DNA from 2 places in the Streptomyces sp. 135 genome. Region 1 is predicted to be linked to the other one. Evidence: riboswitches for the same ligand, from Rfam matches in the RefSeq annotation. Region 1 holds a riboswitch; the other holds the start of a gene.
What was found. Region 1 has a riboswitch for S-adenosylmethionine ahead of thrC (threonine synthase). Riboswitches for the same ligand answer to the same signal wherever they lie in the genome.
Positions count from the first base shown of each region.

Region 2: it holds a riboswitch for S-adenosylmethionine, as region 1 does, so the genes downstream of both, KKZ08_RS10400 (aminotransferase class V-fold PLP-dependent enzyme) here and thrC (threonine synthase) in region 1, are expected to answer to the same signal.

Region 1 is NZ_CP075691.1:3,896,387-3,900,260, forward strand. It holds gene thrC (threonine synthase) at 1-1,255, opposite strand, end outside; SAM riboswitch class I at 1,273-1,401, opposite strand; gene KKZ08_RS17450 (glucosyl-3-phosphoglycerate synthase) at 1,564-2,517, shown strand; gene KKZ08_RS17455 (trehalose-6-phosphate synthase) at 2,569-3,874, shown strand, end outside.
Region 2 is NZ_CP075691.1:2,301,455-2,305,328, reverse strand. It holds gene KKZ08_RS10410 (cytochrome bc complex cytochrome b subunit) at 1-625, shown strand, start outside; gene trpD (anthranilate phosphoribosyltransferase) at 786-1,850, shown strand; SAM riboswitch class IV at 1,951-2,068, shown strand; gene KKZ08_RS10400 (aminotransferase class V-fold PLP-dependent enzyme) at 2,258-3,649, shown strand; partial or broken gene KKZ08_RS10395 (glycerate kinase) at 3,598-3,874, opposite strand, start outside.

The sequences.
Region 1 (3,874 bases):
GCTTGATCGTCGCGGTGGCCTGCGAAGTCTCAGCGACGGCGTCCAGCGTCTTCAGGCCATCTCCGGTGTTCAGCACCACCGTGGTGAGCGCCGGGTCGATGAGCCCCGCCTCGATCAGCTTCTTGGTGACGCCCACCGTCACACCCCCGGCGGTCTCCGCGAAGATCCCCTCCGTGCGCGCGAGCAGCTTGATCGCGTCGACGACCTGCTCGTCGTTCACGTCCTCCACCGCACCGCCCGTACGCCGCGCGATGTCGAGCACGTACGGCCCGTCGGCGGGGTTGCCGATGGCCAGCGACTTGGCGATGGTGTTCGGCTTCTGGGGGCGCACCACGTCGTGGCCGGCCTTGAACGCCGCCGACACCGGCGAGCAGCCCTCCGCCTGCGCGCCGAAGATCTTGTACGGCTTGTCGGCCACGAGGCCGAGCGCGATCAGCTCCTTGAGCCCCTTGTCGATCTTCGTGAGCTGCGAGCCCGAGGCGATCGGGATGACCAGCTGGTCGGGCAGCTCCCAGCCGAGCTGCTCGCAGATCTCGTACGCGAGGGTCTTGGAGCCCTCGCCGTAGTACGGCCGGAGGTTGACGTTGACGAAGCCCCAGCCCTCGCCCAGCGGGTCGCCGATCAGCTCGGAGCAGAAGCGGTTCACGTCGTCGTAGTTGCCCTCGATGCCGACCAGCTCGCCGCCGTAGACCGCGGCCATGACGACCTTGCCCTGCTCCAGGTCGTGCGGGATGAACACGCAGGAGCGGAAGCCCGCGCGGGCGGCGGCGGCACCGACGGCGCCCGCGAGGTTGCCGGTGGAGGAGCAGGAGAGCGTGGTGAAGCCGAAGGCCCTGGCCGCCTCCAGCGCCTGCGCGACGACGCGGTCCTTGAAGGAGTGCGTGGGGTTGCCGGAGTCGTCCTTGACGAACAACTTGCCCTGCTCGACGCCCAGTTCCCGCGCGAGGTTGTCGGCCTTGACGAGCTTGGTCCAGCCGGGGTTGAGGTTCGGCTTGTCGGCGACGTCGGCGGGGACGGGCAGCAGCGGGGCGTAGCGCCAGATGTTGGCGGGCCCGGCCTCGATCCGCTTGCGCAGGGCTTCCGGGTCGCCGAGGGGCAGGTCGTACGCGACTTCGAGGGGGCCGAAACACTCGGCGCAGGCGAAGATCGGGCCGAGCGGGAAGCGCGTTCCGCACTCGCGGCAGGAGAGACCCGAGGCGGGACCGAGGTCAACGGTCGGGGCGGGGGTTTCGGTGGCGACAGTCTGCACAGCCATGGAGGCGAGGCCCTTTCTCCTCATCTTCCCCGCGGCGCATCTCGCCGCGAGACGGAATTGGCACCTTCCCCACCGTGACCTCGCGGTCGGCGGGAGGGTTGCCGGGGCTTCAACGGGCCGTATCCCTCTGCCCCTCTGGATGAGCGGTATTCGATTGTGGGTTTCAGTTGTGGATCGTTGCCGATCACGCGACGGTGACCCCGACATGCGATGGTCACCGGCGTTGTTCAAGACTGTAACCGAAGCCCTGGACCCTTGAGATAGTCGTCCGAACCGCGAGATGGATCACATATGGGAGGACCCTGACCGTGCTGGAAGAGGTCGAGCGCTGGCTGAACAGGCGTTCCTGGTCGGTCGCCGACCGCCCCTTGGACCGGCTCGTCGCCGCCAAGCGCGCGTCCGGCGCCACGGTGAGCGTCGTGCTGCCCGCCCTCGACGAACAGGAGACGGTCGGCGCGATCGTCACCGAGATCCGCCGCGCGCTGATGGAGCGCGCCCCGCTCGTCGACGAGCTGGTGGTGATCGACTCCGGCTCCTCGGACCGCACGGCAGAGGTGGCCCGGAAGGCCGGCGCCAAGGTCGTCCACCGGGACGAGATCCTGCCGCGCGTCGCGCCGCTCCCCGGCAAGGGCGAGGTGCTGTGGCGCTCGCTGCTGGTGACGGGCGGCGACATCGTGGCGTTCGTCGACGCGGACCTCAGGGAGTTCTCCGCCGACTTCGTCTCGGGGATAGTCGGCCCGCTGCTGACCGACCCGGACGTGGCGTTCGTGAAGGCCATGTACGACCGGCCGCTCGGCGAGGCCGCCGGTCAGGGCGGCCGGGTGACGGAGCTGATGGCGCGGCCGCTGCTGAACATGCACTGGCCGCAGCTGGCCGGTTTCGTGCAGCCGCTCGGCGGTGAGTACGCGGCCCGCAGGTCCCTCCTTGAGCGGCTGCCGTTCCCCGTCGGATACGGCGTGGAGCTGGGGCTGCTCGTGGACGCGCTGCACACGGTGGGCCTGGACGCGCTGGCGCAGGTCGACGTCGGGGTGCGCAAGCACCGCCACCAGGACGGGCAGGCGCTCGGCCGGATGGCGGCGGCGATCTACCGGACGGCGCAGGTCCGGCTCGCGCGCGGACATCTCGTACGGCCCGAGCTGACGCAGTTCGAACGGGACGAGGAGGGCGGGCAGGGCTTCGTGCCGCGCACCCACGCCGTGGACACCGAGGAACGGCCGCCCATGACCGGCATCGCGGAGTACGCGCACCGACGCGTGGCGTGAGGCCGGGAACCGTACGTTTGCCCGCCGCCCGGACGGGCTACGTTTTGCCACATGGTGTCCGATCCGGCTCAGTCAGCAGCAGCGCAGGTACTCGTCGCGTCCAACCGCGGCCCCGTCTCGTACACAGTGGGAGAGGACGGTGAACTGACCGCCAAGCGCGGCGGCGGCGGCCTCGTCTCCGGCCTGAGCGCCATCGGCGACTCCTCCGAGGATCCCGCCGCCCTGTGGGTGTGCGCGGCGCTCTCCGAGGGCGACCGGGAGGCGGTGCGGCGCGGCGTCGGCGAGCCGGGCGTGCGGATGCTCGACGTCGACGCGGGCTCCCGCGAGGGCGTGCACGCCGCCGCGTACAACGGCATCGCCAACTCGGTCCTGTGGTTCGTCCACCACATGCTCTACCAGACGCCCCTGGAGCCGGTCTTCGGCCCGGAGTTCCGCGCGCAGTGGGCGGCGTACGAGACGTACAACCGCGCGTTCGCCCAGGCGCTGGCGGCCGAGGCGGCGCCCGGCGCGGCGGTCCTCGTGCAGGACTACCACCTGACGCTGGTCCCCGGCATGCTCCGCGAACTCCGCGAGGACCTGCGGATCGGCCACTTCTCGCACACCCCGTGGGCGCCCGCCGACTACTTCCGGATGCTGCCGGACGACGTGGCCGAGCAGGTGCTGCGCGGCATGCTCGGCGCCGACCGGCTGGGCTTCCTCACCAGCCGCTGGGCGGACGCGTTCACGGAGTGCTGCGTGCGCGTGCTCGGCGGGACGTCGGGGACGCGGATCGGGGTGCACGGCCTCGGCGCCGACGCCGACTTCCTGCGGGAGCGCTCGCGGCGCGAGGACGTCGAGGAGCGGATGGCGACGCTGCGGCGGCAGGTGGGCGAGGGCCGCAAGACGGTCGTGCGGGTGGACAGGACCGAGCTGTCCAAGAACATCGTGCGCGGCATGCACGCCTACCGCGAGCTCCTGGAGACCCGCCCCGAGTGGCGCGAGCGGGTCGTCCACATCGCCTTCGCCTACCCCTCGCGGCAGGACCTCGCGGTGTACCGCGACTACACCGCGGAGGTCTCACGCGTCGCCGACGAGATCAACTCCGCGTACGGCACGCCCGACTGGACGCCGGTGCTGCTGCACGTCGACGACGACTTCGCCCGCTCCCTCGCGGCGTACCGCCTCGCGGACGTGGCGCTGGTCAACCCCATCCGCGACGGCATGAACCTCGTCGCGAAGGAGGTGCCGGTGGTCTCCGACGAGGGCTGCGCGCTGGTGCTCTCGCGGGAGGCGGGTGCATACGAGGAGCTGGGCGAGGACGCGATCGGCGTCAACCCCTACGACGTCTCGGCCACGGCGGAGGCGTTGCACACCGGTC
Region 2 (3,874 bases), 1.6 Mb from region 1:
CGTCTTCATCCCGCTGATGATCTTCCCGCTGGTCCTGGTCGCGATCGCGGTCTACCCGTTCATCGAGTCCTGGGTCACCGGGGACAAGCGCGAGCACCACATCCTGGACCGGCCGCGCAACGCGCCGACCCGCACCGCGTTCGGTGTCGCCTGGATCACCTGGTACATGGTCCTGCTGATCGGCGGTGGAAACGACCTCTGGGCCACGCACTTCCATCTGTCGATCAACGCGATCACCTGGTTCGTGCGGATCGGGTTCTTCGTGGCCCCGGTCATCGCCTTCATCATCACCAAGCGGATCTGCCTGGGCCTCCAGCGGCGCGACAGGGACAAGGTGCTGCACGGCCGCGAGTCGGGCATCATCAAGCGCCTGCCGCACGGTGAGTTCATCGAGATCCACGAGCCGCTCGACCAGGGGCAGCTGCACACCCTCACCTCGCACGAGCAGTACAAGCCGCTCGAGATCGGCCCGACGGTCGACGAGAACGGCGTCGAGCGCAAGGTGTCCGGTTCGCAGAAGCTCCGGGCCAAGCTCTCCAAGGGCTACTACGGGGAGGACAACCAGATCCCCAAGCCCACCGTCGAGGAGTACAAGGAGATCACCAGCGGCCACGGCCACCACTGATCACCTGCGAGCTCCCTGAGCTCTGACCCACGGTCGCCACGGCGAGAGCCCCGTCCAGTGCATGGACGGGGCTCTTTGCCGTCCCGGAGGCTGGATAGGGTGGACCCACCCGACGTGTCGGGCACTTTCCTCCCCTGACAGACGAACACCAGGAGCGGCCATGAGCGCTGTGACCCCCGCAGGAGGCACTACCGCGGCGGGCCGTTCCTGGCCCGACGTACTGAACGGCCTGCTCGACGGGCGGGACCAGAGCGCCGACGACACGGCCTGGGCCATGGACCGCATCATGCGCGGCGAGGCCACCGACGCGCAGATCGCCGCGTTCGTCGTCGCGCTGCGGGCCAAGGGCGAGACCGTGGAGGAGATCTCCGGTCTCGTACGGGCCATGTACGAGCACGCCAACGTGATCGAGGTGCCGGGCGAGACGGTCGACATCGTCGGCACCGGCGGTGACGGCGCCAAGACCGTGAACATCTCCACGATGTCCGCGATCGTCATCGCCGGCACCGGCGCGAAGGTCGTCAAGCACGGCAACCGCGCCGCGTCCTCGGCCAGCGGGGCGTCCGACGTGCTGGAGAAGCTCGGAGTCAACCTCCAGCTCACGCCGGAGCGGGTCGTCGAGGTGGCCCAGGAGGCGGGCATCACCTTCTGCTTCGCCGTGAAGTTCCACCCCGCGCTGCGGCACGCGGGCGCCGCGCGCAGCCAGCTCGGCATCCGGACCGTCTTCAACCTCCTCGGTCCACTCACCAACCCGGCCAGGGTGCGCGCCCAGGCGGTCGGGGTCGCCGACGCCCGGATGGCCCCCGTCGTGGCCGGCGTCTTCGCCGAACGCGGGAACTCCTCCCTCGTCTTCCGCGGCGACGACGGGCTCGACGAGCTGACGACCACGTCGACCTCGCGGGTGTGGATCGTGCGGGACGGTTCGGTGCGCGAGGAGGCCTTCGACCCCCGTGCCGTCGGGATCGACCTGGTGCCCGTCGAGGCCCTGCGGGGCGCCGACGCCTCGTACAACGCCGAGGTCGCCCGGCGGCTGCTCGACGGCGAGAGCGGGCCGGTGCGCGACGCCGTGCTGCTGAACTCCGCGGCGGCGCTGGTCGCCCTCGCCCCGACCGACGCGCCGCTCGCCGAGCAGATCCGCGGGGGCATGGCGCGGGCGGCCCACTCGATCGACTCCGGGGCCGCGAGGAAGGCCCTGGAGCGGTGGGTGGCGGCCAGCAACCGCTGACGCTCCCGCCCATCTCCCGCTCACCCGTGTGACGCACGGCGCAGTCCGGATTATGGACTGCGCCTTGCGCGTCGAAGATCGTGTGGCAGGATGCTGGACAGGTCATGAGTGACAGCGACTACGGCCCCGGCCCGCTGTCCGGCAACCCTCCGTCCGTGGCGGGGTGCCCCGGGTGAAGACCAGGCCGTACGCAGCGAGGCGTATGGCAAGCGCGGACCCCTGGACATCGGTGAATGTCACAGCCCTGGGGTCCTGGTCCTCAAGGGAGCAGTCTCGTGAGCAAGCGAATGTGTTAGGGCCTCGGCGCCCCTCTTCCGCACACCTTCCTCTCTTCATCACTGCACCGCCGTACCTCCGCGTACGCGCGTCGACGCAGTGAACTCACCTGCCTCTTACGGGAGTTCGCCATGTCTGTTTCCGCTGTTCCTGCCGTTGCCGCCGACCCGTCCGTCTGTTCCCCGCTCGCCGTCCTCGGCCGGGACGTCACCGTGCCGCTGGTCACCGGCGGCGAGGTGACGTACGCCGCGCTCGACTACGCGGCGAGCGCCCCCGCGCTCCAGCGCGTCTGGGACGACGTGGCCGCCTACGCCCCGTACTACGGCAGCGTGCACCGTGGCGCCGGGTACCTCTCGCAGCTCTCCACCGACCTCTTCGAGAACTCCCGCACGACCGTCGCCGAGTTCCTCGACTGCCGCGAGGACGACCAGGTCGTCTTCACCCGCTCCACGACCGACTCGCTGAACCTCCTCGCCGCCGCCCTGCCCGCCGGTTGCGAGGTCTTCGTCTTCGAGACCGAGCACCACGCCTCGCTCCTGCCGTGGCGGGACGCCCGCGTCACCTACCTCGACGCGCCGCGCACCCCCGGTGAGGCCGTGCGGAACCTGGAGCGCGCGCTCGCCGACCGCGATCCTTACGGCCCGGCCCTCGTGTGCGTCACCGGCGCCTCCAACGTCACCGGTGAGCTGTGGCCGGTGCGGGAGCTGGCCGCCGCCGCGCACGCCCACGGGGCCCGCATCGTCCTGGACGCCGCGCAGCTCGCCCCCCACCACCCGGTCTCCGTGCAGGAGTTGGACCTGGACTGGGTCGCCTTCTCCGGGCACAAGCTGTACGCGCCCTTCGGCTCGGGCGTTCTCGCGGGCCGCTCCGACTGGCTGCGGGAGGCCGAGCCCTACCTCGCGGGCGGCGGCGCCTCGCGGAAGGTGGCGCGACGCCCGAAGGAAGCGGGCGGCGGCGTGGACGTGGAGTGGCACGACACCGCCGCCCGCCACGAGGCCGGGTCACCGAACGTCATCGGCGTCTACTCCATCGCCGCCGCCTGCAAGGCGCTCACCGAGGCCGGGTTCGACGAGCTGGTGGCCCGTGAGCAGTACTTGATCAGGAAGGTCCGCGAAGGGCTGGCCGAGGTGCCCGCCGTGCGGGTGCTCTCCCTCTTCGGTGACGACGCGCCGCGCGTGGGCGTCATCTCCTTCGTCGTGGACGGCTGGAACAGCTCGCACTTCGCCGCCGCGCTCTCCGCCGAGTACGGCATCGGCGTACGCGACGGCCTGTTCTGCGCCCACCCGCTGGTGCGCACCCTGCTCGGCGGTGAGCCCGGCGAGCCCGGCGAGTGCGGGGCCCCGGAGGCCGCGCCCGGCGAGAAGTCGCTGAACGCGATCCGCGTGAGCTTCGGCGCGGGCACCCCCGACGAGCACGTCGAGCGTTTCGTGCGCGCCGTCAAGGAGCTGGTGGCGGACGGCGCGCGGTGGAACTACCGCACGGAGGACGGGCGTTGCGTGCCGGACACCGGCGCCGCCGCCTGACCGGCCGGCAGCCGTGACCCCAGCAGGATCATCCGCAGGGCCCGCTCGGTCGCGTCGGTGAGGAACTCGCCGCCCCGGCCGAGCGCCTCGGTCAGCGAGACCGGGGCGGGCAGGATCGCGCTGTAGGCGTCCACGCCCAGCGCGCGCACCGAGTGGGCGCCGACACCGATCGTGCCCGCGAGGACCAGGACCGGGCGGCCGGCCCGCTTCGCGCGGCGGGCCACC